DNA from 2 places in the Limosilactobacillus urinaemulieris genome. Region 2 is predicted to be linked to the other one. Evidence: predicted binding sites of a transcription regulator. Region 2 holds the regulator's gene; the other holds the start of a gene.

Region 1 (16,812 bases), on a different contig from region 2:
CGGAAGATTACCGATATTTTTGACATCAAATTAGCTGATGAACAAGAATTGTTAGATAACGGGACGGAAACAATTATTGGTGAGGATGTAGATGCTGCATACTTGGCCAATGCAAAGAGTGTTACCGTTAATCCGGATTTGGCAAAAGAATATGGTAAGGACATGAAGTTTGTTTTTACCCCATTATGTGGTACTGGTCGGATGCTTGGTGAACGGGCATTACGTCAAGCTGGTTTCACTAATTTCACAATTGAACCAACCGAAGCACAACCAAACGGTGATTTCCCTGGCTTGGAACACCCTAACCCAGAATTTCCAGAGGCATTTGTTCGTTCCATTAAGTTAGGAAAAGAAATTGATGCAGATGTTCTGATTGCTACTGATCCTGATGCGGATCGTCTTGGCTGTGCAGTTCGTCAACCAAATGGTGAATACCAATTGTTAACTGGTAACCAAATTGCTTCAATCATGTTGGCCTACATCCTTGAAGCTCACAAACAAGCAGGTACTTTGCCAGAGAATGCTGCTGCTGTAAAATCAATTGTTTCAACTAACTTTGCAGCTAAAATTGCCGAAAGTTACGGTGTTGAGATGATTAATGTTTTAACCGGCTTTAAGTGGATTGCGGATCAAATTCATCAGTATGAAACTGGTAAGGCTGATCACACGTTCATGTTCGGTTTTGAAGAAAGCTACGGTTACCTCATTAAGCCATTTGTCCGTGATAAGGATGCTATTCAATCATTAACCTTACTGGCTGAAGTTGCTGCTTACTACAGAAGCCGGAAGATGACATTGTATGATGGTCTTCAAGAATTATTCAAGAAGTATGGTTACTTCCGTGAAAAGACTGTTGCCAACATGTACCCAGGTGTTGATGGTCCAGCCAAGATTCAAGGCTTGATGAAGAAGTTCCGTGAAGAAGCACCAACTAACTTTGCTGGTCATAAGGTGATGGTAACTGAAGACTTTTCAAAGGGGACAAAGACAACCGCTGATGGTCAAGTTAGTGAACTTGGAATTCCCGAATCAAACGTTCTCCGCTATGTCCTTGATGATGAAACCTGGATTGCTATCCGGCCATCCGGTACTGAACCAAAATTGAAGTTCTATATCGGTACTAGTGCACCATCCCTTGATGAAGCTAATTCTAAACTAGCTGATTTTGAAAAGGCATTGAAGGAATTTGCAGAAGAATAGGTTTAGTAGTGTAGATTATTAGAAGCTGGGAATTAACTTTCTCGGAGGGACAGTTGACTAACCTAGAACGATGAATGATGATGAAATCATCAGAGTCGTTCGTAGCCGAATAGGCTTGCTTCGCTGCGTTAGGCTCGAGTCCCTCAGTTAATTCCCGCGATTAGACTCTCTAAGTTCGGAGATTAATAAGTATATATAAAAGGGCGGGAAAAACTTAACGTTTTTTCCCGCCCTTTTTCTATCTATTTTGCGATTTGTTTTAAGAATGAATCCTTTAGTAGGTAATGGCGACCAGCGGTAAGGTCATACTGAACTAATTGATAGTCATGAAAAAGTTTCTTTTGTTTTGCAGTGAGCTTAACGTGTTTTCCACGAGCGTTAACAAAGTCGGTTCCTCCTTGATGGGCTGAGTTGTTTTTTGCGGTACCGTTAGTCGGTAATGATGTTGCCGGGATATCTTCAGCAACCTTCGTTAGTAGGGCATAGTAGGGTGAAACTTTAACATCCATTTGAGCAAGCGCCATTGCAGCAAAATTGTTTGGCCCAACAAGTTGGTGCTGCCAGGTAAGGCGATTTTGGTTAGTCTTTCGTGCGGCTGCGTTACTATAAATGAAGTAATCAGTTTCGTGGAGCTGGGTACCATACTTTCCCATTGGTAAGCCATGATAAATTCCAGGGAGGTGATCACCATACCAAACAATAGTAGTTGGCTGCTTAAGCTTATCCAGCTGATTAATCCACTCCTTTAATGCTTGATCAGTATAGTGAATTCCCTGAATATAAGTTTCGATTTGTGCTTTTTGATCAGGAGTCTTAAATCCTTTTCCGGAAACATGGTAATTCTTTTTTGTGTAGTAGGTTGGTTCATATGGCATGTGATTTTGCATGGTCGCTAATTGAACGAACTTACCGTGAGGTTGACGTTTAAGGTTTAACGTTACTTCTTTATAGGCAGAATCATCACTAACGCGGGGACTTCGTTGGATTTTTTGAGTATAGGTAATTTGGTCGCCACCATCGAAGTGATAGAACTTATTAAAGCCAAACTTTTTGTAAACCGTTTTTCTACTATAAAGATTTGCGGAAAATGGGTGGATTCCAATACTGTAATTAAACAGGTTGTTAATGGTAAAGGTTCGCTCTTGGTAAGGGACTAGTTGTGAATATGGTGTTGGTAATGTTGGCGAGAAGTTTGCAATTGAAAGACCAGTTAGGGCCTGGTATTCCATATTAGCTGTTCCGCCACCATAGCCTGAGCTAAGCATTAATCCACTAGTTGAATGCTTTTTTAACTGGTGAAGGTAGGCAATTGGGTTTCCGCTGACTTTCATTCCCGGAATCCGGGATGGATCAGAGTAGCTTTCGCTGAGGACAAACACCAGATTTTGGTTGCCAACACTATTATGGGTACGATTTTGATTAATTTTTGCTCCTAACTTAGAGTAACGGTTAGCTAAATCTTTCATTGTGGCGGCTGAATATCCCTTAGGCTTATTCATTACGTGGACGTCAATGTTATTGGCAAATTGAAGAAGAGTGCCGTTCATTTTAGCCCCCCGTAATTGGGAGTAAAAGTATGGAGTATCGTCGATATCCTGCAATTGCTTATAGACGATCGAATTACTATGGTTTGCGAAATTGAAGCTAAAGAGGTAGGCACAGGAAAGCGCCGCAATTGCAATCCGGATAATTGGGGTAAAATGGCAAGAACTACCGACACGTTTTTCTAGTTGCCAACAGAGAGTAATAATAATGATGGCGACAATTAAAGTGAAAACAATCGTCCACTTATTAACCATCCCCAGCATTTCACCAGGGGCAGTTAATGTTGAGACATCAGTAGGAATAATTGGTTCATTTCTGGCCGCAATTTTAAGGATAGAAACTCCTAACCAGATTAAGTAGAAAAGGATGGTTATTCCTGAGCTTAACCACCAACGATTAGTAATTGCCATTAGGATCAAAGCAATTGCAAAAATAATAAGAACGTTTACCGTAATAATTTTTGGTCGTTCGGTTAACATCCACTGAACCATCGTAAATTTGCCACCCCAAAGGATAGCAAACGAACCAAGAGTGATCAGCCAGAGAATAAGAAAGGTTAAGAGAACTGGCCAGAAGTTTTGGCAGGTTCGTTTAAAGCGGCTAAGAAGGTTATGGTAACTTAACTGCCAAGTTATTTTATTTCCCAGGAAATTAATTAGCGCTAAAATTCCAGCGAAAACGACAGCAATTATGATACCAACCAAAAGCCCAAGCTGCCAATTAACATGTGGTAAGAGCAATGGAGTAAAGATCATCGGTAACCCGAGCAAGTTAAGAAGCAGAATTCCGGTAACAGGTAAAAGGTGCTCTCTAGGCTTCTTGTTGATTGTTCGGAAAAACCATGCGGTCATTAGTAAACAAGTGAGGAGAAGGAATGGTTGGTATGCGTTAATTCCTAATAAATAGTGTGTGTTGGGAGTAAGATCACTATGCGGACTATAATCAACATGGTTCATATTGAGCCAGGTAATTAGTGAGGAAAACAGTAAGCTGATGAGTGTTAATCCGGCATAGCGCTTGTTTGACCATTTTTTCAGCCATTGTTGATCGTTTGCTAGCCAGTCGCCAAGGGCGAAAAGATAGCTGAACCAGATTAGGCTTGTCCCACGATGAAATCCAAATGCATCGTAACCGCTGATCAAGTTGATAAGGAAGAAAATGAATGAAAAGCTAATCAACCAGTGACGACGCGTAATTGTTGACCAACGATGACATAGTTTTTGTAATGGGTGAGCAAAAAGGTATATCCCACTGCAGATGAGCCAGGTGATGAATACTTGCTGAACGACGTAGAGTTCGGGAGACGGTTGAGCAGTTGTGGTTACTGGTTGGGTAGTAAACTTTGCCCAGGTGAAGGTAACTATTCCAATAATCCATAGGGTAAGAACAACTACCTGACGATTAAATTGTCGTTGCTGTTGATTAGCACCAATGGCGATTGGTACCCATAAAACAACTGTACTAACAAATGTTTTTAGAATCCACCAAAGAATAAAGGGCAGGGTTGCTTCTTGGAGGTGGGTGAGAAGCTGACTTGCGGTTCCTAAAAAGCAAATAATTGTTAAGGCAACAAACAAAGTCCCCAATTGTTGCCCACGCTTTTGCTTTAAACTACTAAACATTGATCTCCAACTTTCCTTTTATGAAATTTAAACATTACTATTATATGTACAAGCAAAGTCGTGATTCAATAGTAGAGAAAATGATTAAGGTAAAGTTAATTTACTGATGTGGATTGTTTTATAGTAAGACAGTTTAGAAATTCTATATTGATAGACGAATGCATGTTCTGATGATAAACTAAAAGAGGTAATTTATCATCAGAAAGACGGAAGGTAACGAAGAACGAGTTGTTGCCTTCCATTTTCGAGTGCTGAGGAGGATTAATCGTGATATATCGTCAACCTCATAAAAATTTTGAGTTAGTTTCAGACTACAAGCCGACTGGGGATCAGCCAGAAGCAATTAAGGAATTAACCACTGGAATCAAAAAGGGCGAAAAGGCCCAGATCCTGTTAGGGGCCACCGGAACGGGAAAAACTTTTACGATTTCAAATGTTATTGCGAAAGTCAATAAACCAACATTAATTCTATCCCATAACAAAACGCTAGCTGGACAATTATATAGTGAAATGAAAAAGTTCTTCCCACATAATGCGGTTGAATATTTTGTTTCCTATTATGATTATTACCAGCCAGAAGCTTATGTTCCTTCTAGCGATACATATATCGAAAAGGACGCATCGATTAATGATGAGATTGACGAATTGCGCCATTCCGCTACTAGTTCATTAATGGAACGCGACGATGTTATTGTTGTGGCATCTGTTTCCAGTATTTTCGGCCTTGGTGATCCGAGTGAGTACCATAATCACGTAGTTTCATTACGGGTTGGCCAAGAAATTGAGCGGGATCGGTTACTCCGCGAGCTGGTTAATATTCAATTTGAACGTAACGATATTGATTTTCAACGGGGACGGTTTAGAGTTCACGGAGATGTTATTGAAGTCTTTCCCGCATCACGTGAGGATAAAGCATTGCGGATTGAATTCTTTGGTGATGAAATTGACCGGATTCGTGAAGTTGATGCTCTGACTGGCGAAGTAATTGGTGATCGGGAACATATTTCAATCTTCCCGGCAACTCACTTCTTAACAAGTGAAGAGATTATGGATCGGGCACTTCCGCAGATTGAAAATGACATGAAAAAGCAGGTTAAAAAGTTTACTGATGAAGGAAAACTCCTAGAGGCAGAACGAATTCAGCAACGGACAACTTATGATATCGAAATGCTTCGTGAAATGGGGTATTGTAACGGAATTGAAAATTACTCACGGTATATGGATGGTCGAAAACCTGGAGAGCCGCCATACACTTTACTGGATTTCTTTCCTAAAGACTTCTTACTAGTAGTTGATGAATCACACCAAACGATGCCTCAAGTTCGGGGGATGTACAATGGTGATCGGGCCCGGAAGCAGATGCTAATTGACTATGGTTTTCGGCTACCGAGTGCCCTTGATAATCGACCATTAAAATTAGCAGAATTTGAAAAACATGTTAACCAAGTTGTTTATATGTCGGCTACTCCTGGTCCGTATGAGATGGAACAAACAGATCACGTTGTTCAACAAATTATTCGACCGACCGGTTTACTAGACCCAACGATTGAGGTTCGACCGGTAATGGGACAAATTGATGATCTGGTTGGCGAGATTAATAAGCGGATCGAAAAGCATGAACGCGTCTTTGTTACAACGTTGACTAAGAAAATGTCCGAGGATCTTACTGACTACCTTAAAGATCTTGGATTAAAAGTTAAATACCTCCATAGCGACATCAAAACGCTAGAACGGACACAAATTATTCGTGATCTTCGCTTAGGCAAGTTTGACGTTCTTGTGGGAATTAACCTTCTTCGTGAAGGACTGGATGTTCCAGAAGTATCTTTAGTCGCGATTCTTGATGCTGATAAGGAAGGATTTTTACGGAATGAGCGTTCCTTAATTCAGACAATTGGTCGGGCAGCACGAAATGCAAATGGTTCCGTAATTATGTATGCTGATACCGTTACTGATTCAATGCAAAAGGCAATTGATGAAACGAAGCGGCGACGGGAAATTCAGATGGCATACAATAAAAAGCATGGGATCACTCCTAAAACCATCATTAAGCCAATTCAAGAGGCTATTTCCTCAACTACGAAAACTGAGGATAGTGGAAAAGAAGCTGACAGTACAGAATTTACTACTAAAGACTTTGCTAAGCTAAGCCATGATGATCAGACAAAGATGGTTGAAGAATTAACTGAACAAATGCGGACAGCAGCCAAGCGGTTGGACTTTGAACAGGCCGCAATGCTTCGTGACACGATAATGGAATTAAAGGCCCAGATAACAGGGAAGAAAACTAAAAGGATGAAGCATAGTAAAAATAAGGGGGAGTGAATTATTCGTGGCAAACGATAAAATTATTATTCATGGCGCACGTGCACATAACTTAAAGAACATTGATGTGAAAATTCCTAAGAATAAGTTAGTTGTCATTACTGGCCTATCCGGCTCGGGGAAGAGTTCGCTAGCATTTGACACCCTATATGCAGAGGGACAACGCCGCTATGTAGAAAGTTTATCTGCTTATGCTCGTCAGTTCTTAGGGCAAATGGATAAGCCGGATGTTGATTCAATTGATGGCCTTTCACCAGCAATATCGATTGACCAGAAGACTACATCTCATAACCCCCGTTCCACGGTAGGAACCGTTACGGAGATTAATGACTTTCTGCGGTTATTGTGGGCACGGGTAGGAACCCCGATTTGTCCCAATGATCATATTCCGATTAGCAGCCAATCACCTGACCAGATGGTTGACCGGGTACTGGAACTTCCTGAACGAACTCGGCTTCAAATTCTTTCTCCAGTTGTTCGTGATAAACGTGGAACACAAAAGAAAGTCTTTGAAAAGATCAAAAAGGAAGGATTTGTTCGGGTTCAAGTAGATGGTGAAACCTATGAACTAGACGAGGTCCCAGAACTTGATAAGAATAAGAAACATACGGTTAATGTTGTCATTGACCGTATTATTATCAAAGATGGGATCCGCTCTCGCTTGTTTGACTCATTTGAAGCTGCTTTGAGGTTAAGTGACGGTTACGCGATTGCAGATGTGATCGGTGGGGACTCAATTCCGTTTTCCGAAAAGTATGCTTGCCCAATTTGTGGATTTACTGTAGGGGAGCTTGAACCACGACTGTTCTCTTTCAATGCTCCAATTGGTGCTTGTCCTGAATGTGAGGGCTTGGGTTCGAAACTAGAAGTTGACGTGGATCTAGTAGTTCCTGACCGAACTAAGACACTTCGGGAAGGAGCAATGATTCCGTGGAACCCGATTTCCTCACAATATTACCCGCAGTTACTAGAACAATTCTGTGAAGCTGTCGGAATCAATATGGATACGCCGTTTAATAAACTTTCAAAAAAACAACAGCAACAGGTTCTATATGGTAATGGTGATCAGACATTCCACTTCCACTACGAAAATGACTTTGGCGGAGTTCGGGATGTCGATGTGCCGTTTGAGGGCGTTATTAATAATATTAAACGACGGTACAAGGAAACCAATTCCGACTTTACTAGGGAGCAAATGCGAAAGTACATGACAGAGCTACCTTGTCCGGCTTGTCATGGCTACCGGCTTAACCAACGGGCATTAGCAGTTAAAATTAACGGTCAAAATATTGGTGAAGTTTCTGAATTACCTATTAGTAAGGCAATTACATTTTTTGAAGGTGTGCAATTCTCTGAACAACAAGAAAAAATCGCCTGGCCAATTTTAAAAGAGATTTTAGATCGGCTGACTTTTATGAAAAATGTCGGTGTTGAATACCTGACACTGAGTCGATCTGCACGAACACTTTCTGGTGGTGAAGCTCAACGAATCCGTTTGGCAACTCAAATTGGCTCAAATCTTTCTGGGGTAATGTACGTTCTTGATGAACCCTCAATTGGTTTACACCAGCGGGATAATGATCGACTAATTTCTTCCCTTAAAGCAATGCGTGATCTTGGTAATACTTTAATTGTGGTTGAACACGATGAAGATACTATGCGGGCTGCGGACTATATTGTGGATATTGGTCCGGGAGCTGGAGCTAATGGTGGAAAAGTAATGGCTGCTGGAACACCAAAACAAATCATGCGTTCCAGAAAGTCAATAACTGGCCAGTACCTTTCTGGTAAAAAAATGATTGAGGTCCCTAAAGAACGCCGGGAAGGTAATGGAAAACATATTATTCTTAAGGGAGCTGCCGAGAACAACCTAAAGAACATTAATGTCGATTTTCCTCTTGGTAAGTTTATCTGTGTAACTGGTGTTTCCGGTTCTGGAAAATCCACGTTAGTTAACGTGATTTTGAAGCGGATTTTGGCACAGAAGCTAAATAATAATTCTGCTAAGCCAGGTAAGTATAAATCAATTAGTGGAATTAAAAACATCGAGAAGGTAATTAATATCGATCAATCGCCAATCGGTCGAACACCACGGAGTAATCCTGCTACATATACCGGGGTCTTTGATGATATTCGCGAACTCTTTGCCCAAACAAATCAGGCAAAGATGCGCGGCTATAACAAAGGACGCTTTAGTTTTAACGTAAAAGGTGGTCGTTGTGAGGCTTGCCATGGTGACGGGATTATTAAAATTGAAATGAATTTCTTGCCGGATGTTTACGTTCCGTGTGAAGTTTGTCATGGAACGCGTTATAATTCGGAAACACTTGAAGTTGAGTATAAGGGAAAGAATATTTCACAGGTTCTGAACATGACCGTTTCTGAAGCATTGAAATTCTTTAGCGCAATTCCAAAAATTAAGCGAAAGCTGCAAACGATTGAAGATGTTGGCTTAGGTTACGTAACTCTTGGTCAACCAGCTACTACGCTATCAGGTGGTGAAGCTCAGAGAATGAAGCTTGCTGCCGAACTTCATCGTCAATCGCGAGGAAAAAGCTTTTATATTTTGGATGAACCGACAACCGGGTTACATATGGATGATATTAAACGCTTGTTGGCGGTCTTGCAGCGATTAGTAGATGCTGGGAATACTGTCCTAGTGATTGAGCATGATCTTGATGTTGTTAAGTCAGCTGATTGGCTTATTGATCTCGGTCCTGAGGGAGGAGAAGCAGGTGGCTATATTGTTGCTACCGGGACTCCTGAAGAGGTTGCAAAGGTTAAGGAAAGTTATACCGGACAATATCTGAAGAAGATGTTAGAACGAGATAAAGCGCTTGAAGAAAAAAACAACATTAAAAATTCTAAATAACCTAAGGAAGCTGGCATCAGTGGTGCCCATTATTAACGCATAACAATTTCTTGGGAAATCCACAAGAAGGTTTCAGAGTTCGAGATTGTCGAGCTTTGAAACCTTTTCTGTAGGTTTTAATCATTAACTAGCGCTTTGTAAAAAATGATAAGCCCAACCCTAGTTTTAGTTATTAAAAGACACACCCGGATTGTTGTGATACAATAATTAGGTATAAGTGTAGAAAAGAGGGGGAGAACATGGTAGAAAAGATGCGAGTGGTAATTATTACCGGAATGAGCGGTGCTGGGAAAACCGTTGCTGTTCATAGTCTTGAAGACTTAGGCTACTTCGTGTTCGATAATATGCTGCCTAACTTGGCAGAAAAATTTGTCGATGTGATGGAGAAAGCGAGTCAATTTAATAAGGTTGCTATGGTGATGGATTCTCGTTCCCAGAGATTTTATGATCAAGTACTGCCAAGTATTCGCCAATTAAAAAAACGTGAGGATCTTGATGTTAGTTTACTTTTTCTCGACGCTGCCGATGATAAATTAATTTCTCGTTATAAAGAAACGCGTCGTTCACACCCGCTATCGCCTCATGGTCGGTTGTTGGATGGCGTAACGGCTGAGCGAAAATTGCTGAACAATCTTAAGAGTGAGGCAGATATTCGGATTGATACTACTTCTTTGACGCCACGAAACCTCAAACTAAGACTCAATAAGATTTTTGGTCATGGCGAGGGGAGCAATTTCTATATTGAAGTAATGTCATTCGGCTTCAAGTATGGATTGCCGTTAGACGCTGATATTGTACTTGACGTTCGTTTTCTCCCCAACCCCTTTTACGTCCCGGAGCTTAAACATTTAACAGGAAATGATGCTGCTGTTCAGGAATATGTGATGAAAAGCCCGTTAGCAAAGGAATTTTATGCACATTTAAAGTCACTATTAGAAACGGCAATGCCAGGCTATATTCATGAGGGGAAAAGTAGTCTAACAATTGCAATTGGCTGTACTGGAGGACAACACCGTTCCGTTACCATTGCAAATAAGATTGCAACTGATTTAAAAACTGATGGTTATCAAGTTAATATTCACCATCGGGACGTTGATAAGGCAAAATAAAAAAGAAGAGGAAGGATTATATGTTTCATAAGCCAAAGATTGTTGTGATCGGGGGCGGAACTGGTCTTCCAGTTATCCTTCGCGGGTTGCGCGATCAAAATGCTGATATTACAGCGGTGGTTACCGTCGCTGATGATGGTGGTTCGTCGGGGATCCTTCGAGATTATATTAATGTGGTCCCGCCTGGCGATATTCGAAATGTTCTGGTGGCGCTCTCTGAGTTACCAAAATTACAGAAGGAGATCTTCCAGTACCGTTTCAAAACGACTGACCAATTTTTGGCAGGTCACGCTATTGGTAACCTTATTATTTCCGCGCTTTCGGAAATGCAGGGTGATATTTTTGATGCAGTCCAGGAGCTTTCAGAGATGATGGAGATCCGGGGTCATGTTTTTCCTGTTTCTGATGAACCATTAACGCTGAATGCTGAATTTATGAATGGCTCAATTCTTAGTGGTGAGTCAGAAATTACTAAGGCTCATAAGCAGATTAAACGTGTCTGGGTAACGCCATCAAATGACGATGATGGTCACAAAGCCAAAGCAGTGCCTGAGGTTATTAAGGCAATTGAAAACGCGGATCAAATTGTTTTAGGGCCCGGTAGCCTGTTTACAAGTATTCTGCCAAATTTGATGATTCACGATGTTGCCGAAGCTGTATGCAAAAGCAAGGCAGAAGTAGTCTATATTTGCAACATTATGACACAAAAAGGAGAAACCGATCACTTTACTGACGCCGATCATGTTCGGGTGCTTAACCGTCATCTTGGTGAAAACTTTATTGATACTGTATTAGTTAATATTCAGCCAGTTCCTGATAATTATATTGACTTTAAGGAATGGAATGAAATTTCCCAGCCTGTAGGACATGATTTTCAGGGACTCCGGGAGCAGGGGTGTCGAGTTATTAGTTCCAACTTTTTACAGTTAAAGGATAATGGAGCATTTCATGACCGAGATAAGGTTGTTAATGAGTTAATGAATCGCCTCCATGAAGTTCATGATTAGGAGGTGACTGGCATTGTCCTATGCTAGCGAAGTAAAAAAAGAGCTAACAGCAATTAAGGTCCACCGTGATAATGCTAAAGCAGAGCTAATGGCCTTAATCAGGATGAATGGATCAATCGGGATCAGTAATCATCACCTAGTATTGAATATTCAGACTGAAAATCCCGCCATTGCTCGGCGAATTTATTCATTATTAAAAGACTTTTATCACGTCGAAAGCGAGATTGTTGTCCGGCGGAAGATGAAACTAAAGAAAAATAACCAGTACATTGTTCGTTTGCGTTATTCTGCAGAACGTGTTTTGGATGATTTACAGATCTTACAAGGGATGCAGATCAAAGAACAGGTTCCTGTCGAATTGTTAAAGGATGAGTGGATGGTTCGTTCATATTTACGTGGTGCATTTTTAGCTGGTGGTTCTGTCAATAACCCTGAAACTTCCCGTTATCATCTGGAAATCTATTCTCTCTATGAAGAACATAATGAAATGATTGCCCGAATGATGAATAAGTTTGGCTTAAATGCTCAAACAACTGCTCGACGAAGTGGGTATATTGTTTACCTTAAGGAAGCAGAGAAAATTGCTAATTTTATGTCGCTAATTGGTGCGACTAATTCGATGTTACAATTTGAAAATATTCGAATAGTTCGCGACATGCGTAATTCGGTTAACCGTCTCGTTAACTGTGAGAATGCAAATATGAACAAGATCGCTAATGCTTCAACTAAGCAAATTGAAAATATTAAGCTCATTGAAGCAAGCGTCGGCTTAGAAAGCTTGCCAGATAAGCTACGCGAGATTGCTGAAACGCGACTTGCTCACCAGGAAGTCAGTTTAAAAGAATTAGGCGAACTAGTTCCCGGTGGCCCAATTTCGAAGTCTGGTGTTAATCATCGCTTGCGAAAGTTGAATGCATATGCGGATGAGCTGCGAAACCGAGCACTAGCCAAATAAGTAAGTTTAAACGAAAATAAGCTGAAGGAAATTTTCCTTCAGCTTATTTTCTGATCATTAGTTACTTCAACTTTGAATTATTTTCCATAATTCCGTCAAGCAAACCATAATCAACAGCCTCTTGAGCAGTTAAGTAGTGATCACGTTCGGTATCACGGTTAATCTTTTCGATTGGCTGTCCTGAATTCTTGGCCAGAATTTCGTTAATCATCTTTCGTGTCTTCAAAATTTCAGTAGCAGCAATTTCAATTTCGGTTTGTTGACCTTGAGCACCACCAGATGGTTGGTGAATCAAAACTTGTGAGTGTGGCAAACCAAAACGCTTACCCTTAGCACCTGAGGATACTAGGACACTGGCCATGGAAGCAGCCATCCCGATAACAATAGTTTGAACATCAGACTTGATGAAGTTCATGGTATCGTAAATTGCCATTCCAGATGTAACCACACCACCTGGAGAATTAATGTAAAGGTAAATGTCTTTTGTTGAATCTTGCGCATCTAGGAAAAGAAGTTGCGCAACGATTGAATTAGCCATATCGTCTTCAATTGGACCAGACAACATAATGATCCGATCCTTTAGAAGCCGTGAATAAATGTCATAAGCACGTTCACCACGAGATGATTGCTCAATGACAGTAGGAACTAAATTCATAGTCGATTAGCCTCCCTTATTTTTAGCACTTGTTAGCATCAATTGCTAACTTATGTGAATACTATACTCGTTTGGTCAAAAAAGGTCAAATAATTTGTCACGAAAAATAAAAATGAGACCGGGAGTTTAACGGTCTCATTATTTTATTATGGTCAATTCGTGGTGTTTATACGGCTAAGCATCATTAATGATAGGGGGAGAGGAAATAATGAGCCGCATAGTTGGTATTAATTTAGTGAAGATCCTTAGCAATCAAACTAAGTTCAGTTGCAGCTGATTCCTTATCAAGGGTTGTCCAGTCGGTATTGTTAAATTTAACGAATGCTTTGAATGTATCTTTAGTCATAATAAATTACCTCGTTTTCATATATTGGGCATTTTAATTGGCCCTTCTTTGTTTACGACTATATAGTACCTCCTATTGGTATACTTTGCAAGTCCTTTTATCTATTAATTTTTCTAAAGATATTTTAAAATTGGTCTAGTTTAATTTTTTGAAATTTTTTTACTCTAGGAAATGTTGCTATGATAATCCTGACAAGAGATAGCATTTTATGAAGGGTTGCTTTTTAAATCCATGCCCGGTATAATTGGAACGTTAATTAATTTACGTTTAATATATAAGGAGGCATTTGCTATGCGTAAAGCACACCCATACGGCGTTCAAGGTCGTCGGCCAATTGCTCCTAAGTACAAGCGAGCATTAAAGGAAAAGAAGATTGAAGCTATTCGTAAGTGGGCTAAGGAAAAGCCAGCTGAAGAAAAGTAATTTAATATTGTAATGGTTGACTGAATCTATTTTAGTCAACTTTTTTATTTACTTTATTTAATAATAGGGATCAACCGGAAGTTAACTTTCTTAGAGGAAAGACTGACTGGTATAGGACGATAAATGTTGATGAAATCATTAAACATATAGTAAGAAGCCGAGAAAAAACAAGACGTTTTTTCTCGGCTTCTTACTATTACCAGTAATTTTCGAAACTACTGAGTCTAATTGCGGGAATCCAAATAGGCTCACTTCGTTTCGTAAACCGAGCCTTCGAGTCTAACGCAGCGGTGCAAGCCTATTCGGCTACGAACGACTCTGACGAGTTTATCATCACTCGTCGTTCTAGGTTAGCCCATCAGGCTCTTAAATGGGTTAATTCCCAGTTTCCCTCTATATTAAATATTACTAAAAAAGGAGACTAACAAATTTTGTTAGTCTCCTTATAAAAAATGCGCCCCCCGAGAGTCGAACTCGGATCTCGAGAACCGGAATCTCACGTGCGATCCATTACACTAAGGGCGCGTCAACAAATATTATATTATCTTACTTTAAGCATAATTGCAACAATAAATTTCTATTTTAATAATGATAACGTTTTCACAAGAAAAATAAAACTTTTCAGGCTAATTGGATAGACAAGTTAGTGAAATGTGAGTATTATTAATACCGTAAGGTTGTAATTGCTAAATCATGATCTGGCATAGATGCCTAATATTACTTAGATGTGATTGGTATCGTATGAATGTGATTGAATTAGCAAAGACACTAATTATGTTTTTCCTAAAGGAGGAAATTGCAGTATGACTGTAAAGATTGGTATTAATGGTTTCGGCCGTATTGGTCGTTTGGCATTCCGTCGTATTCACGAACTCAACACTGATGATATTGAAGTTGTTGCTATCAACGACTTGACTTCACCAGAAATGTTGGCTTACTTACTTAAGTACGACTCAACCCAAGGTCGTTTTGATGGCGAAGTTTCATCAACTGACAAGGGTATCGTTGTTGATGGTAAGGAATACCCTGTATACGCAGAACGTGACGCACGTAACATTCCTTGGGTAAAGAACGACGGTGTTGACTTTGTTCTTGAATGTACTGGTTTCTACACTTCTGCAGAAAAGTCACAAGCTCACTTGGATGCCGGCGCAAAGCGTGTTCTTATTTCTGCACCTGCTGGTAACATTCCAACTGTTGTTCCTGGTGTTAACTTGGATACTTTAAAGGCTGATGACAAGATTGTTTCAGCTGGTTCATGCACAACTAGTTGTCTTGCACCAATGGCTTACTGGTTGAACAAGAACTTCGGTATCAAGGTTGGTACTATGACTACTGTTCACGCTTACACTGGTAGCCAAGCTGTTCTTGACCAACCACGTGGTAAGAAGTTCCGTAACAACCGTGCTGCTGCTGTTAACACTATTCCTCACTCAAGTGGTGCTGCTAAGGCTATCGGTCTTGTTATTCCTGAATTGAACGGTAAGCTTTCAGGTCACGCACAACGTGTTGCTGTTCCTGATGGTTCATTAACTGAACTTGTTACTATCATGAACAAGAAGGTTTCTGTTGATGATGTTAACAACGCTATGAAGGAAGCTGCCAAGGATAACCCAGCATTCGGTTACACTGATGACCCAATCGTTTCAACTGATATTATTGGTTCTACTTTTGGTTCTGTATTTGACCCATCACAAACCGAAATCATGGAAGGCGAAGATGGTACTCAATTAGTTAAGACTGTTGCATGGTACGACAACGAAAATGGTTTCACTTGCAACATGATCCGGACTTTGCTTCACTTTGCAAACCTTTAATCCGGAATGCTGAAATATTAGCGGCATAAAAAGGTGGGAGGAGGAGACTCCAACCACCCTTTTTCTTAACAAAGAAGGAGGAAACATAATTTATGGCAAAATTAACTGTTGAAGATTTACCTTTAAGTGGTAAAAAAGTTTTAATGCGGGTTGACTTTAATGTCCCGATTAGTGACGACGGTACTAAGGTTGAAGATGACAACCGGATTGTTGCCGCTTTACCAACTATTAAGTATGTTATCGAACATGGTGGTAAGGCTATTCTGTTCTCACACCTTGGTCGAATTAAGAAGGAAGAAGATAAGCCTGCTAAGTCTTTGAAGGCTGTTGCTGAACGTCTTTCTGAATTACTCGACAAGCCTGTTAAGTTTGTTCCAGTTACTGAAGGTAAGGAACTAGAAGATGCTATTAACGAACTTAAGGATGGCGAAGTATTGCTTGTTCAAAACACTCGTTATGAAGATGTTAAGGATGGCGAATACGTAAAGCGTGAATCCGGTAATGATCCTGAATTAGGTAAGTACTGGGCTTCATTGGGTGATGTTTACGTTAACGATGCATTCGGTACTGCTCACCGGAAGCACGCTTCTAATGTTGGAATTGCTACTAACATGCCAGGTAAGGCTGCTGCCGGTTTCTTGATGGAAAAGGAAATCAAGTTCTTGGGTGATGCAGTTGATAATCCACAACGGCCATTCGTTGCTATTCTTGGTGGTGCTAAGGTATCCGACAAGATTGGCGTTATTGATAACCTTCTTGACAAGGCTGACAAGATTATCATTGGTGGTGGAATGGCTTACACATTCTACGCTGCTAAGGGTATTAAGACTGGTGACTCACTTGTTGAAAAAGACAAGATTGATGTTGCTAAGAAGATCCTTGATAAGGCTGGCGATAAGATCGTCCTTCCAATTGACAACGTTGTAGCTGACAAGT
Region 2 (16,812 bases):
AATGATCCGGCCATCAGCCATAAAAATAACCCGGTCGGCAACGTCCCGAGCAAATCCCATTTCGTGGGTAACCACTAGCATGGTCATGTTTGAATTTTCCGCAATATCTTTCATTACGTTAAGAACATCGTCAATCATTTCTGGATCCAGTGCACTTGTGGGTTCGTCAAATAAGAGACACTTTGGTTTCATTGCTAGGCTACGGGCAATTGCAATCCGTTGCTTTTGACCACCCGATAGTTGTGCCGGCATATTATCAGCTTTATCAGCCAGACCGACCTTTTCAAGCAGTTGCATTGCTAATTCACGGTTTTCCTTTTCTGGTCGTTTAAGAACAATCCGTGGCGCAAGCATTATGTTTTCTAAAACATTCTTGTTATTGTAAAGATTAAAATGTTGGAAGACCATTCCAACGTCTTTACGAATCAAGTTAACGTTGGTTTTCTTATCAGCGAGGTCAAAACCATTAACGATTAATTGACCGTCACGAATTGGATCCAAGCCGTTAACTGTTCGGATTAAACTGCTTTTTCCTGAACCGGACGGACCGATTAAGACAACCGTTTCACCGGCATCAATTGTTAAGTTAATGTCCTTTAATGCGTGGAATTTACCATAGTATTTTTGGACATCATGAAATTCTATCATTGACATGGTACTTTACTCTCCCCTAAATTGACGGTGTCATTAGTAGTCATAAAGACTAAAACAATTAAATTATAGAACTTGTTGGATTGACAGGCAAGAAAGCTCAGACGAATATAAAAATTTAAAAATAATTATCGTTTAATATAAAGGAATTTTATTTTAGGCTTGCCAAAATAAATATTTACAAATATTTGATAAGTAGTAACATAGTAGGTGAAACTTACTGCGATCGAGATAATCTATTGATCGTCAGGACCACAGAGAGGGGAATAGTTTAATGTTTGAAATTAAGCCAAAGAAGTTCAAGAAGATCCTTGTCGGTGTCGATGATGCACCTGATGCTCGGGCAGCTTTTTCATATGCAGTTGATAAAGCAAAGCGTGATGGCTCTGAATTAGGAATCGTTTCTATTCTAGAAACTGATAATGTTAATGTTTATCAAATTCTTGATAAGGACTATGTTCATAGTTCTGCTGATGAATTACGGAAACGGGTTAATGAGTACGTTAAGGCTGCTGTTGATTATGGAGTAGATCCAAGTAAAATTACGGGAATTGTTGATCAGGGTGATCGACCAGCAGAACGGATTTGTAACCACGTTATTCCAGCATTTCAGCCAGACTTATTAGTTGTTGGTTCAATTGGTAAATGGGGTAACCGGAAAGCTGTTGGTTCACAGGCTTCTTATATGACTAGACATGCTGGAACCTCAGTATTTGTTATTCGGACTACTGCAGTAGAAAGATATGAATAATTATTTCTGATTAGCAATTATTTAAATCTTAACTAATCAAAGATAAAGAAGCTGGAAATTAACTTTCTCGGAGGGGCGGTTGACTAACCTAGAACGATGAATGATGATGAAATCATCAGAGTCGTTCGTAGCCGAATAGGCTTGCTTCGCTGCGTTAGGCTCAAGTCCCTCAGTTAATTCCCGCGATTAGACTCTCTAAGTTCGGAGATTAATAAGTATATATAGAGGGTGGGAAAAAACTTAACGTTTTTTCCCACCCTCTATATCCTTTGAAGGATAATTAATAATCTTTCTAAACTATCGTTCCTAGTACAAATTTATTAGTTGATCTAGTTTTGAAGAATGTTATAATGATTCTAATTTAAAAAGAGGAGTTTTTGGAATGGCAAGAAAAAAGATGTCGCTGGCACAGAAAGTTAATATTTTACGTGCCAGTGTAATGGGGGCCAATGATGGCATTATTTCAATTGCCGGAATTGTTATCGGGGTTGCTGCTGCAACTAACAATGCCTATTCTATTTTAATTTCTGGACTATCAGGAACGTTAGCCGGAATGATTTCAATGTGTATGGGTGAATACGTATCGGTATCTACCCAGAAGGACTCGCAAAAAATGGCATTGATTAGTGAACGGCAACGATTAGATGATCAATACCAAGAAGAATTTGATTATGTTCAACAAAAGTATGAAGATCAGGATATTGATCCTAAACTTGCTAAGCAGGCTACTAAGGAATTGATGGATAAGGATGCCCTATCCACCGTTGTTCAAGAACGGTACGGATTTAATCCTAAAGAATTTACCAGTCCATATGCGGCGGCCATTGCATCATTCATCTCTTTTCCAACCGGATCTGTCTTACCAATGCTAGCAGTTACGCTTGCACCAGCAGAAAGTAGAATTCTTGCGACCGCAATCGCTGTTTTAATCGCCCTCTTAATAACAGGGTACTGCGCTGCGATCTTGAGTAATTCTAACCGGTTGAAGTCAAGTATTCGGAATGCGATTGCTGGATTGCTAACTATGGGTGTTACCTATATTATTGGTCAGCTGCTGGCACACTAAAGGAGGGGTGAGTGATGGAAAAGGTTAAACAACAAAAGAAACAAACGATGGAAGAGAAGCTGAATACCCTTCGTGCTGGAGTATTAGGTTCGAATGATGGTATTTTAACCGTTGTTGGTGTTCTGGTTTCCGTTGCCGCTGCGACATCTGACCGGTTTACGATCTTTATTGCGGGTCTATCTGATTTGCTTGCGTGTGCGTTTTCAATGGCTTCTGGGGAATATGCTTCAGTTTCAACACAGAAGGATACGGAGGAATCAGCTGTAAGTAAGGAGCAACATCTCTTGAAAACTGATTTTGAAAGTGAAGTTGCTGCTGTTAAGGATTATTATGTTAGTAAGGGTGTTACTCCAGAAACTTCACTCGCAATTGCCAAGGATCTTCTTAGTAAGAAGCCTTTGGAGACCGTTGTTCGGGTTAAGTATGACATTGAGTTGGGACACTACCTAAACCCTTGGGATGCCGCGTTCTCCTCTCTTTTTTCAGCGGCTGCCGGTGGAATTTTTCCCCTTTGTGCAATGACTTTTGCTCCTGCTGCTTATAAGTGGTATGCGGTTATTTTGGCGGTAGTTTTAACTAGTGCGCTAACCGGGTATATTAGTTCAAAGCTTGGAAATGGACTAGTAAAAATTGCGGTTATTCGAAATATTATTATCGCGTTGATTACTGTTGCCATCCACTACGGAGTTGGTAAGCTTTTCTAAAATTATAGATAGTAAAAGGGGAGCCCGGGAAATTATTTTTCCGGACTCCCTTTTACTATCTAATTAAATGTTCTTCATCAACCACCGTATCGAAAAAGTCCTCGTCTTTTCCCCGGTGGTATTCTGCTTGAATTGTGACGTGACAAATACCATATTTTTCGCGGAGAATTTTATCGACCTGACTATAGATTTTTTCAACATCGCTTAGCTTCATATCGTGACAGTTTAGATGGGCGGAAAAGATGATTCGCTTCTCGTCAATCATCCATGCGTGAACATGGTGAACCGCGGTAACACCATCAATCTTAACTAAATCTTGTTCAATTCCGTTATAGTCAAGCTTTGGTGCGGATTCCATTAGAATAGTAACGGTTTGCTTGATTACAGGCCAAGCCTCATAGGCAATGTAAATTGCCACCGCAATCGTCAAAACTGGATCAAGCCAGGTGAGGTTAACAAATGTTAGAATCACACCGCCAATAATTACGGCAAATGATGATAAGGCGTCACTTAAGACATGAAGGTAAGTTGCTTTTACATTTAAGTTATTGTGGCTTCCAGAATGAAGTAGAACCGCTGAAAGTAAGTTCGCTACTAAACCAACAACGGCAACGATTAACATTATCTCACCGTTAATATGTGTGGGCTGCTGGATTCGTTTAATGGCTTCGATAATTAAGAAAACCGAGACGATTATTAGGAAAGCAGCGTTGACCATTGCCGCAAGAATTTCAGCCCGACGGTATCCGTATGTCCGTTTGCTTGTCTCCGGCTTGTTAGCAATCGACTGGGCAACATAGCCAAGAACAATTGAAAATGAGTCTCCTAAGTTATGAAAGGCATCGGATAGTAGGGCGAGACTCCCTGAAACTAGCCCCCCAATAATTTCAACAACAGTAATCAGAACGTTTAGTACGGTTACCGCTAAAAAGCGTTTTCCCGTGATTTGTTCATCCATCATAAACTCCTCATTTCTTTGATATCTCCTTCCTAAGTTTAGCATATTAAATTGTTAACTAACAAAAAAATTAGGTTATCCGAAGAAGATGTTTATTGATTATGCTATAATCAAATATGTTATTATAAATTAACCAGATGACCGTTCGTAGGCCGACAAACAAAGTAGAGGAGGATGTAGCCCTTGACACCGATGAAAGAAGATTATCTTAAGATTATCTTTGAGCTAGGTGGTAGTCACAAAAAGGTTTCAAATAAGGATATTTCGTTAGGCCTAGGTATAGCGGCAGGTTCTGTAACAGAAATGGTTTCAAAATTATCTGATGAAGGACTAGTAGTTCATGAACCCTATGCTGGTATTTCACTTACCGAAAAGGGACAGAAGTACGCAGCCGAGCTAGTTCGTAAGCACCGCTTATGGGAAACATTCCTTGTTGATAAGCTTCACTATAATTTTGCGGATGTTCACTCAGAAGCTGAAGTCTTAGAACACCAAACAAGTGACCGTTTAGCAACAGCATTAGATAACTTTTTACAACACCCGCAGGCATGTCCTCATGGTGGGGTTATCCCATCAGCGAGTGGACAGTTTCCTGATGTTTCACACCGTCTGCTGGCAGATGCAAATGATGGTGAAACAGTTCAGCTTGAGCGGTTTTTAGATAACCATGAATTATTAACATATCTGGAAGAGTTAAAGCTCCGGCCAAATGATACCATTAAAGTAATACGCCACGAGCCGTTTGAAGGGCCGTTAGTTATTGAAAAAGATGGTGAAGACACCCCGCTAAATGTTTCGTATAAGGCGTCACATAACATCTTTATTAAGGCCGAAAATTCAGACAAATAGTGATGTAAAGGGTCGAGAATTAGCTCGGCCCTTTTTGCTACTTTAGCGTTAGAAAAAGATAACAACTCAGCTTCTTGTAGAGATGAAACATGAACTAGGAACGTCGGGAGGGAAAACATTAATGCTAACAGAAGAACGACGAATTCTTGCATTGCGGACCTGTGTTCTAGCAGGAAGACTGCTCATTGAAAATGGTTCAAATATGGAACGAGTCAACGATACCTTAGATCGAATAGCAAAAAATGCCGGCTTGAGAAAATTTCAAGCTTTCACAACGTTAACCGGGATTGTTGCGAGCAGTGACGATCTCCCTAATTCGCAGGTTGCTGATATTCGACGCCGAAAAAATGATCTTAGTAAGGTTGCAGCAGTGAATGAAGTTTCTCGTGAACTAGCAAGCGGGCTAATTGAATTACCCGAGGCTCATGCTCAATTAAAATCAATTGAACGCCAGACAACTGAATGGTGGCAAAATCCATTAGAGGCTTTTGCCGCTGCTGTTTTAAGTGCAGCATTGATGATTGTCTTTACTGGAGATGTTGTTGACTGGTGGGCGGCATTTATCATTGGCGGCTTAAGTTATGCTGTATTTTCGTTTGTTGTCCGTAAATTTAAAATTCAGTATCTTGGTGAATTTTGTGCGTCGTTAGTTATTGGTGGCTTAGCAATTCTAACCGTTAAACTTGGCTGGACTCAAAATGCAAATTCAATTATTATTGGTGGCGTAATGCCGCTGGTACCAGGGATTCCCCTAACCAACGCTGCTCGGGACCTTGTTTCTGGTAATCTCATTAGTGGTCCAACTCGAGGGATCGAAGCAATATTAACTGCAGTAGCGATTGGTAGTGCAATTGTAATCATTATGCGTTTTAGTTAGGAGAAGCGAATGAACTGGGAAAACTTATTTATACAATTTATTCTTTCATATGTATCTACTGTTTGCTTCGGTATTTTATTGCATATCCCAGTGCGGGCGTATAATACAGCTGGAATTATTGGTGGCGGTGTTTGGGTCATCTATTGGATAATGTATTATCATCAGCATACCGGTTTGGCGATTAGTAATCTTTTCGCTGCCATTTTAATTTCCCTATTTAGTATGGCTGCTGCTCGTCACCTGAAGATGCCAATGATTGTATTTAATGTTCCGGCTCTAGTTCCGTTTGTTCCAGGAGGGCAGGCCTACAAACTTGTCCGTAATTTTGCAATTGGTAACTATCAATTAGCAACAGTATATCTTTATCAAGTTATTGTAATTGCTGGGGCGATTACTCTTGGTTTCGGACTTGGCGAACTGTTAATTCGAGCGGTAAACTACTTGCATATCAGTTTAGCAAAAACTTCAAAATCAAAAAGCTAGGGGTATGGTATACTCTAAATTAATGTTTAATTGATGATAGGAGAAAGATAATGTTAATTGTTCCAGATAATCAACGGTGGAAACGATTTACAATTAGCGGGATCGTTTTTATTATTTTGATGCTAATGATTAAGTTCAATTCAACGATCGGAACCACAATGGATGCGGTTTTTCAATCGTTATTTACTAGCCAACGATTGGAAAATATTGGCTGGTTCCATGCCCTGATGACTCTGATTTCCTTTTTAGCAAGTCCTAAACTTGACTTGCTATGGGTCCTAATTATTGCAATTGCTTTATGGTTACGAAATTATCGGATTCCTGCAGTATGGGCAATCTGTACAATTGTTGGTGGGGATGTCGTAGGAACGTTGGTTAAGCATTTTGTAAAACGGGCACGACCAGCGCAACACTTAGCTGTCGATGACGGTTATAGTTTTCCAAGTGGTCATACTCTTGGATTGTTTCTGGTCGCCGGGATCCTTTTTCTTGTGGTAATCCCAATAATTCAGAAAGCAGCTGTCCGGACGATCTGCCAGTTATTATTAATCTTTGCAATTTTCTTCTTGGCAGTTTCACGGGTATACTTATATGCTCACTGGCCCGTAGATACTATTGCGGCAATGGCCTTGGCATATGCTTGGCTTCAAGTTGCTGAATGGTTATACGTTGCTTGGGCACCTAAACTACGCGAATTAAAAATCTTTAGTAACTCAATTTATTAAATGAAAAACGCAAAGGATCATTTTTGATTTGTTTGCGTTTTTTATTTCCCGGGAAATGGATGGTCTTTTAATGGAAATTAAAACGAAACGCCTTATTATTGAAAGGGTTCGGCAACAAAAAATTACCGAACTAACACCGCTGCTAAAATATCAATCATTATTTCAGCAGGCAGGGTTAGTCACAGCCGGAAAGGTTGACCTAGATACTTTAGGAATGCTTGCCCAAACGGAATGTTTACTACAAATAAGGGAAAGGAGAAAGCGAGTATTGCTTGGCCTAATTATCCTTCTCCATTCTTACGATAAAACAGGTGTTATTCTTTCAGGGCAATATGAGATTGGCTACCTGCTTCTTCCACAGAAGCAGCATCAAGGATACATGACGGAAGGGGTGAATGCTGTTTGTAATCAGCTAAGTCACTCCCAAATCATAGTAACTGCAGAGGTAAAAGGTAATAATATTTCATCAATTGGCGTTTTAAAACGATGTAATTTTATTCGTATCGCTATAACTTCAGGAATGATCGAACTCTGGAAGCGCTAAGACACACGATGATGTCTTGCGTTATTAAATGATGAGAGTATAATGTTATCGAAATGAAGAGGTTGCATTCTTTATTAGTATTAACTATTAGGAAAATAAGTTCCGGAGTGGTTTTGAAAGGAAAGAATGCCGAAATACTGCTTAGCTTATTCTGAGCAGTATTGGGTCATGATTGAAGAAGTCATGGACTGTCGCGATAAATCGCGGGGCGCTTCGCTGAACGATTCAATGATAAATCTTGGGTCTTCTAATGAGGTTGCCTTGTTGGAAGATCCTTTTTTATTGAGTAAGTCGCTCGGATATTTACGGGAGGAATTTAAGATGACAGAAGACACGGGTAATGGTCAGGGACAGATAAAAAGAACGCTTAAAACACGTCACCTGGCGATGATTGCTCTTGGTGGAACGATTGGTACTGGTTTATTTATTACCAGTGGTTCAGCAATCTCAACTGCTGGACCAGGTGGAGCCCTAGTTGCATACGGAATCATGGGTATTATGGTTTATTTCTTGATGACTAGCCTTGGTGAAATGTCAACTTATATGCCGCTTACTGGTTCATTTTCTGCATTCTCATCAAAGTTTGTTGATCCTGCATTAGGCTTTGCAATGGGATGGAATTACTGGTTTAACTGGGCGATTACAATTCCAGTCGATGTAACCAGTGCGGGAATTGTAATGAATTTCTGGCTACCGCATGTTCCTAGCTGGGTATTTAGCACAATTGTCTTAGTTTTAGTTTTCCTTATTAACTATTTGTCGGTTCGTTCGTACGGTGAAACAGAATACTGGTTAGCATTAATTAAGGTAATTACCGTGATCGTTTTCTTAATTGTCGGGGTTGCAATCATTCTCGGAATTATGGGCGGTCAACCAGTTGGTTTTAGTAACTTCCACTACAAAAAAGCACCATTTGTTGGCGGTATTCCAGCAATTATTAGTGTATTTTTGGTTGCTGGTTTCTCTTTTCAAGGGACAGAATTAGTGGGGATTACTGCTGGAGAGGCTGCTACTCCTGAAAAGTCAATTTCAAAAGCAATTCATTCAACTTTCTGGCGAATTCTTCTTTTCTATATTTTTGCCATTTTTGTAATTGCCTGTATCCTACCATATACAGATAAGAACCTGTTAAATTCGGATGTTACTAACATTACAATGAGTCCGTTTACAATTATTTTTAAGCGGGCTGGATTAGCAGTCGCTGCCAGTATCATGAATGCAGTTATCTTAACTGCGGTTGTCTCTGCAGCTAACTCTGGTTTATATGCTTCAACCCGGATGCTTTACTCGCAGGCTCGTGAAGGTTATGCATGGCGATTCTTCGGCTATGTTAACCGTCGCGGAATACCGATTTATGCGCTAATCGGAACGATGGTTGTGTCGACATTAGCATTCGCAACTCAGTTTGTTGTTCCGCAAGCTTACCTCTACCTAACAGATGCTTCTGGACTTTGTGGCTTTATTGCATGGCTAGGGATTGCTATTTCACATTACCGGTTCCGGAAAGCTTATACTGCTCAAGGTCATTCTGTAAGTGAACTTAAATATCACGCAACTCTGTATCCTTTTGGGCCAATTTTTGCGTTTGTTCTTTGTACAATTGTTATTTGTGGACAGAATGTTGAGGCCTTCGCAAAACTTGACTGGTCAAATATTTTGATTACATACATGAGTGTGCCGCTATTCTTGATTTTGTTCTTCTACTACAAAATTCGCTATAGGACCCATATTATTCCGTTGAAGAAGGTAGATCTTTCTCGGCGGACTAAGGGTGAAAAGTATGATCCGGAACAAAATTAATTAAAATTTGAAGAGGGTTTCTATACCTGGAAAATTTAGGTATAGGGATCCTCTTTGAATTTAGGAAGAGACTTCTAATTCAGTCTCTTCTTTTTTTTGATGTTCAATGTTAGAATAGTAAAGTTGCTTTTTTATAATTTAAAGGGGGAGAAGCATTTAATGATTGCACTTGCAGGGACAATTGGTGCCGGGAAGACAAGTCTAACCGGATTACTGGCTGATCATTTGAATAGCCAAGCATTTTATGAATCTGTTGATGATAATAAGATTTTGCCGCTCTTTTATAAGGACCCGAAAAAGTATGGCTTTTTACTGCAGATTTACTTTTTGAATCGACGACTAGATGAGATTAAAGATTCTTTTGGCAATGATTTAAATGTCCTTGATCGCTCGATCTTTGAAGATGCATTGTTGTTTAAGCTTAATGCTGATATGGGGCGGGCAACCGAAACAGAATCAGATATTTACTCATCATTACTGCACAATATGATGGAAGAATTACCTGAACAACCTCACCAAAAAGCACCTAATCTGCTAATTACGATTCAAGTTTCATTTGAAACAATGCTGGAGCGGATAAAAAAACGTGGTCGGTCATACGAACAACTTGCCAATGATCCATCCCTTTATAATTACTACAAAAACCTTAATGAACGTTACCGGGATTGGTATCAACAATACGATGCTAGTCCTAAGATGTTGATTGATGGGGATAAGTATGACTTTGTTGAGGATCCAGCGGCGGCACGCCAAGTGTTGAAAATGATTGATCAAAAATTAATTGAACTTGGTTTAAAATAATTGTTGACACTAAATTTAAATGATGATATATTAATAAAGTTCCATTATGAATATATCATTTTTCGGAGGATTAGCTCAGTTGGGAGAGCATCTGCCTTACAAGCAGGAGGTCACAGGTTCGAGCCCTGTATCCTCCATATGCGGATGTGGCGGAATTGGCAGACGCGCAAGATTTAGGATCTTGTATCTTTTAGATGTAAGGGTTCAAGTCCCTTCATCCGCATTTGGAATAAGACTTTATTTCAAAATCATATTGACATCGGTCTGTGACACGTGGTATATTAATTATCGTTGCAGAACAGTTATGCGGAAGTAGTTCAGTGGTAGAACATCACCTTGCCATGGTGGGGGTCGCGGGTTCGAATCCCGTCTTCCGCTCTTTATGCACCCATAGCGCAATTGGATAGAGTGTCTGACTACGAATCAGAAGGTTGAAGGTTCGACTCCTTCTGGGTGCACTACTTGAATGCGTGGCACACTACTTAGTGTTGTCACGCTTTTTCTTTTCGGAACTTAGCTCAGCTTGGTAGAGCGCTGCGTTCGGGACGCAGAGGTCGCAAGTTCAAATCTTGTAGTTCCGATTATTATAATATAGAGGGCAGGGAAACTAAGTTGTTAGTTCTATCCTGCTTTTTTAGTAGTAATGACTTGGTGAAGACACCTTACTTTAAATTACACTTTAATTCTTAGGAACGGCTTATGACAAGGAAATTATTCTACTTATTATTAATACCGGTAATTATTTTGGGAGTGCTTCTTTGGAGTCCACAAAAAAATGTGAACGCCAGTCAGGTTGATAGGAAAACCAAGGTAGAATTACAGACATACCTTCATGATCACCATATCAATGGAATTATCCTAGTTAATGGGAAGCGAGATCAACCATTAGTCTTAAAAAATAAAATTACAGCTAACCCAGCACAGGTTGTTACTCCTAATGCTCTATTTCCAATTGGTTCGTTACAAAAATTGATAACAGGGGTTGCGATATACCAGCTCGTTCAAAGGGGAGAGTTGAAGTGGGAGACACCACTAAGTAAATATTATCCCCAAATCCAAGGGAGCAACCAAATAACGTTACAACAGTTAATGACCCATACAAGTGGTTTGCAAAATGATGGTGCGTTGCCGAAGAAAACTTTAAATAATGAAAAAAGTCAGGAACGTTTCTCCCTTCATCATTTTAAGAATACAGCCAGTCATGATTGGAATTATCAGGATATTGATTTTGAGGTATTAGGTGCTATTATTCGCCAGCGAACACATGATAAATATGCTCGTTTTATAAAAAAGACGGTTTTAAAGTCAGCAAATCACCATCAGCTAAAAATGGTGTATCAGGTAAAGCCACGTCAAGTATTGCAAACTATGCAGCCGGGTGTGACTTGGCAGATACTATCACAAACTGCTTCGTCAGAAATTGGTGCTGGTGATTTATTGCTTTCACCATTAAACTATTGGAAATTTATTTACCACGACGTAATCGGTAAACCAAAACTTATTAAGAACTTTGCTAACCAACCAAAGAGCCAGCGTGAAGCTTATTTTGGTGGCGTTTATTTTCAAGGAACAGTTATTCGGGCTAATGGTAGTGAGCCAGGATATAATTGCTGTTTTTTTGCGGATTATAAAACTAAACGAACGTTGATGCTATTTACTAATAATATTGATTATCAAACTCTTCGCCAAACTGCTGAAGACCTTTATGAAATTTACTATGGTGAACAAATTCAGTCATAGTGCATAAAATTTATTTGCTAAAACACTCACAATTGGTATTGATTAGGTGATGCTAGCTTCAGTAAATTAATAAGAAACTAATGGATATTGGTCTGTTGATTTTCTGTTTATTTATTCACAAAAGCGCTTTAAAAACCAAAATGAATTTGTTATTATATTTTGTGTAAATGATAACAAGTTCAAAGGAGATTTTAGATTATGAAAGCTGCTGTTATTAACGATCCAGTAGATGGTTACGTTACTGTTAAGGATGTTCAACTTCGGGATCTTAAACCTGGTGAAGCCCTAGTTGACATGGAATATTGTGGTCTTTGTCACACTGACTTGCACGTTGCTGCTGGTGATTTTGGTAAGAAGCCAGGACGGATTATTGGTCACGAAGGTGTTGGTCGTGTATCTAAAGTTGCTCCTGGTGTTACTTCCTTAAAGGTTGGGGATCGGGTATCAATTGCTTGGTTCTTCAAGGGTTGTGGACACTGTGAATACTGCCTCACTGGTCGTGAAACACTTTGTCGGAACGTTTTGAATGCTGGTTACACTGCTGATGGTGCAATGGCTCAACAATGTATCGTTCCTGCTGATTATGCTGTTAAGGTTCCAGAAGGTCTTGACCCAGTTGAAGCTACTTCATTAACTTGTGCCGGTGTTACTATGTACAAGGCATTGAAGGTTGCTGACATCAAGCCAGGTCAATGGGTATCTATTGTTGGTGCTGGTGGTCTTGGTAACTTGGGTATTCAATTTGCCCACAATGTTTTCGGCGCTCACGTTATTGCCGTTGATGGTAACCCTGAAAAACTTGAAGCTGCTAAGGAAAACGGTGCTGAAATTGTTATTAACCGTCACGATGGCGATGTTGATAAGCAAATCCAAGAAAAGGTTGGCGGTGTCCACGCTGCTGTTGTAACTGCTGTTTCAGCTTCAGCATTTGACCAAGCCGTTGATTCACTTCGTCCAGATGGTAAGTTGGTTGCCGTTGCTCTTCCACAAGGTGACATGAAGCTTAACATTGCTAAGACTGTTCTTGACGGGATTATCGTTGCTGGTTCATTAGTTGGTACTCGTCAAGACTTGGCTGAATGTTTCCAATTTGGTGCTGAAGGCAAGGTTCACCCAATTGTTAAGACTCGGAAGTTAAGCGAAATCAATGACATGATCCAAGAATTAAAGGATAACAAGGTTGTTGGTCGGAACGTTGTTGACTTCAGCTTAGAAGATTAATCTATAAAATATCCCCTTTTTGAAATTTAGCGAGAGAGGCTGAGAACTAACTCAGTCTCTTTGCTATTTTAAAGATAGTTAATATAACAGCGCAGTAGCCATCTTTCTTACAGACTAGTTTCGCGTCGGCGGAGGTGGGACAACGAACTAGGCAAGTTAGTTCTATCCCACTATCAAACATAAATAAGCTCCTAGAGTAAGGTGAAGCCAAACTCTGGGGGCTTTATATGTTATGTGTTATTTGCTTTTTATCTCAGCAATGGAAAGTATGTCACAGCCTTTTTCTTAAATGATTTGCTGATGCTTATTCTTTTAGTGAGATAGTTTTCTGGTCCCTGAATTAATATTGTGGTAAAATTTGGTCAAGATTAGTCAAGAAATTTGGAGGTGATGGGATGGAAGAGAAAAGTATTTCTGACATTATTGAGGAGTATTTGAAACAAATCCTTGGTGAGTCATCTCAAATTGAAATTCGTCGTTCGGAAATTGCCAATCATTTTGATGTTGTTCCGTCACAAATTAATTATGTAATTAAAACCCGATTTACTATTCAGCATGGATACCTAGTGCAAAGTAAACGTGGTGGTGGCGGCTATATTCGAATTGAGCGCGTTAATTTACTTGATAATGTTGATGTGTTAAACTCACTAATCCAAGCAATTGGGGATTCAATTAGTGAGCGTGATGCTTATGACATTATTCGAACGCTTTATGATGAAAAAGTGCTGACAAGGCGAGAGGGGGACTTAATGTTAGTTGCCTTGTCAAAGCAAACCCTAAATGTGAATGATTGTAATGTTGAAGCTCGGTTAAGAGCAAGAATTTTAATTTCAATGCTTAATCGTTTACGGTATGAGAGCTAGGAGGAAAGCAGTTAATGGATAATATGTTTACACCAAGTGCCAAACACGTCTTGGCACTCGCCCATGAACAAGCAAAGTACTTTAAGCACCAAGCCGTTGGTACTGAACACTTATTACTCGCGTTGGCAATTGAACGGGAGGGAATTGCTAGCAAAATTTTTGAGCAATTCTCCATTACTAGCGATGATATTCAAGAAGAAATCGAGCGGATGATTGGCTATGGGACAATGGATGACATGGGCCCAGCCGATTACCTTCCATATTCTCCTAAAGCGCGTCAAGTATTAGCGCTAGCGGGACAAGAAGCACAACAGTTGAACGCTTTGAAAATTGGTACTGAGCATTTACTGCTTGCGTTGATTTCGGATGAGGGGATCCTCTCTTCCAGGATTTTAATGAGTTTAGATGTATTGCCACGACAAATCCGCAAAGTAACCTTACGTCGTCTTGGTGTATCAGATATTCAAGCACGACAGCGGTTGGGAAGACAGCCGGGACAACGTGCACGAAGATCGGAGACGCCAACTCTTGACAAGCTTGCACGCGATATGACCCAGATGGCAAGGGATGGCAAACTTGATCCCGTAATTGGTCGTGACAATGAATTGCGGCGGGTAGAACAGATCTTAAGTCGTCGAACAAAGAATAATCCAGTGTTAATTGGGGAACCCGGTGTCGGAAAGACGGCAATTGCTGAGGAACTAGCTCGGCGAATGGCTAACAATGAAGTTCCTGAAGACTTAGCACAGAAACGACTGATGATGCTTGATATGGGATCATTAGTTGCTGGGACTAAGTATCGTGGCGAGTTTGAGGATCGGCTGAAGAAGGTTATTGATGAGATTCAAAAAGATGGTCATGTGATCCTCTTCATTGATGAATTACATACTTTGATTGGTGCTGGTGGTGCTGAAGGAGCGATCGATGCTTCAAATATTTTAAAGCCTGCGCTTGCTCGCGGTGATTTGCAGACAATTGGGGCCACGACTCTTGATGAGTACCAAAAGTATATTGAATCTGATGCCGCACTAGAACGGCGGTTTGCGACTGTTCAGGTTGAAGAGCCAACTGAAAATGTTGCTTTGCAGATCCTGAATGGCTTGCGACCAAAGTATGAGGAACACCATCATGTAAAAATTGATGACGCTGCATTAAAGCAGGCCGTTAAATTATCAAGTCGGTACATCACAGACCGTTATTTACCAGATAAGGCGATCGATTTAATTGATGAAGCATCCTCAATGGTACGGATCGATGCCGAAGAAAAGGGAAATCATCAACCATCATTGACCACAAAGCTGGCACAACTCCGGCAACAAAAAGAAGCTGCAATTGAGAACCAGGATTTTGATGAAGCAGCTAATCTCCGGCAAGAGGAGTTAACATTGAAGGCTAAAGTTGACGAGCAACAGAAAGAGGCTGAACAACAATCCGCGCGGCAAAAGCTCCATACGACAGGAGAAGATGTTGCAAAAATTGTCGCTGAATGGACCGGTGTTCCGTTAACTCAGCTTAAAAAGAGCGAGAGTGAACGGCTGGTTAACCTCGAAAAGGTTCTTCATAATCGGGTTATTGGTCAAAATGAGGCTGTATCAGTAGTTGCAAAGGCAATCCGTCGAGCAAGGAGCGGGTTAAAGGATCCGCAACGGCCAATTGGATCATTTATGTTCCTTGGGCCAACAGGAGTAGGAAAAACGGAATTAGCTAAGGCTTTAGCGGCAGCAATGTTTGGCTCTGAAGATAATATGATCCGAATTGACATGTCTGAATACATGGAAAAGTACAGTACTAGTCGTTTAATCGGTGCTGCTCCAGGTTATGTTGGCTATGATGAAGGTGGTCAATTAACCGAAAAGGTTCGGCAACACCCGTATTCGGTTGTTCTATTAGATGAAGCGGAAAAAGCACACCCTGATGTCTTTAATTTACTGCTTCAGGTTCTCGACGATGGTTACTTGACTGATGCTAAGGGACGAAAAGTTGACTTCCGTAATACCATCATTATTATGACATCTAATTTGGGTGCTACTCAGCTTCAGGATGAAAAAGAGGTCGGATTTGGCGCGCGTGATGTTAGCCAGGACTATCAGGCAATGGCATCTGCAATTCGTCAACAATTGAAGCTGCATTTCCGTCCCGAATTTCTGAACCGGATTGATGAAACAGTGATTTTCCACTCCTTACAAAAGGATGAACTTCATCAAATTATTAAATTAATGGTTGCCCAATTAAGAGCGCGAGTTGCCGAACAAGGAATTAACCTAAAAGTTACACCTGCAGCCATTGATGTTGTTGCGACTGAGGGTTATGATCCGGCATATGGTGCTCGGCCATTACGACGGGCATTGCAGGATCTAATTGAGGATCCGTTAAGCACTGCGTTATTAAGCGGCAATGTTAAAACTGGTGATAACGTTGTTGTTGGTGCCCACCAAGGTAAAATTACCTTGAAAGTAAAAAATGATCATCATGAGCGAATGGTGAAAAATTAAAATTAAAAATGCGCTTTGACATTTAGTCTTCTAAACGTTGAAGTCTTTTTGTTTACGGAAAATTATTAAACATTTCTGTTATCATCTGTTCAATTGAAATTAATAAGAATAGCAATATTATTTTATCTATATCTGATTAGAAAGGAGAGAATTTTGCCTAAAAGCTTGTCAAATCAGAGCTTTGGTGGCATTATATATTTATAATGTGATTAATATGTTAGGAGATAGTAAAGTATGAAGAGAGCTGAACAGCTTGAAAAAACACGACAGTCAATTATGAGAACGGC

Evidence for each region. Region 2 encodes CtsR, which represses protease genes until heat stress. Its sites were predicted from a motif close to TTGGTCAAAAAAGGTCAAANA; they were not measured.
Region 1: the regulator CtsR is predicted to act here: its motif matches at 13,362-13,382, upstream of clpP (ATP-dependent Clp endopeptidase proteolytic subunit ClpP).

Annotation. Positions count from the first base shown of each region.
Region 1 is NZ_CAKOBX010000001.1:177,992-194,803, reverse strand. It holds gene MR181_RS00910 (phospho-sugar mutase) at 1-1,200, shown strand, start outside; gene MR181_RS00905 (LTA synthase family protein) at 1,443-4,367, opposite strand; gene uvrB (excinuclease ABC subunit UvrB) at 4,635-6,692, shown strand; gene uvrA (excinuclease ABC subunit UvrA) at 6,700-9,564, shown strand; gene rapZ (RNase adapter RapZ) at 9,804-10,673, shown strand; gene MR181_RS00885 (gluconeogenesis factor YvcK family protein) at 10,694-11,680, shown strand; gene whiA (DNA-binding protein WhiA) at 11,694-12,635, shown strand; gene clpP (ATP-dependent Clp endopeptidase proteolytic subunit ClpP) at 12,697-13,290, opposite strand; gene MR181_RS08730 (hypothetical protein) at 13,928-14,059, shown strand; gene gap (type I glyceraldehyde-3-phosphate dehydrogenase) at 14,863-15,876, shown strand; gene MR181_RS00865 (phosphoglycerate kinase) at 15,969-16,812, shown strand, end outside.
Region 2 is NZ_CAKOBX010000002.1:173,616-190,427, reverse strand. It holds gene MR181_RS02350 (amino acid ABC transporter ATP-binding protein) at 1-654, opposite strand, end outside; gene MR181_RS02345 (universal stress protein) at 926-1,402, shown strand; gene MR181_RS02340 (VIT1/CCC1 transporter family protein) at 1,785-2,468, shown strand; gene MR181_RS02335 (VIT1/CCC1 transporter family protein) at 2,483-3,172, shown strand; gene MR181_RS02330 (cation diffusion facilitator family transporter) at 3,228-4,130, opposite strand; gene MR181_RS02325 (metal-dependent transcriptional regulator) at 4,314-4,979, shown strand; gene MR181_RS02320 (threonine/serine exporter family protein) at 5,101-5,856, shown strand; gene MR181_RS02315 (threonine/serine exporter family protein) at 5,866-6,339, shown strand; gene MR181_RS02310 (phosphatase PAP2 family protein) at 6,390-7,064, shown strand; gene MR181_RS02305 (GNAT family N-acetyltransferase) at 7,135-7,608, shown strand; lysine riboswitch at 7,657-7,830, shown strand; gene MR181_RS02300 (amino acid permease) at 7,930-9,408, shown strand; gene MR181_RS02295 (deoxynucleoside kinase) at 9,568-10,209, shown strand; tRNA gene MR181_RS02290 (tRNA-Val) at 10,274-10,346, shown strand; tRNA gene MR181_RS02285 (tRNA-Leu) at 10,350-10,432, shown strand; tRNA gene MR181_RS02280 (tRNA-Gly) at 10,516-10,587, shown strand; tRNA gene MR181_RS02275 (tRNA-Arg) at 10,594-10,667, shown strand; tRNA gene MR181_RS02270 (tRNA-Pro) at 10,717-10,790, shown strand; gene MR181_RS02265 (serine hydrolase domain-containing protein) at 10,909-11,949, shown strand; gene adhP (alcohol dehydrogenase AdhP) at 12,148-13,170, shown strand; gene MR181_RS02255 (CtsR family transcriptional regulator) at 13,566-14,033, shown strand; gene MR181_RS02250 (ATP-dependent Clp protease ATP-binding subunit) at 14,048-16,525, shown strand; gene MR181_RS02245 (TetR/AcrR family transcriptional regulator) at 16,760-16,812, shown strand, end outside.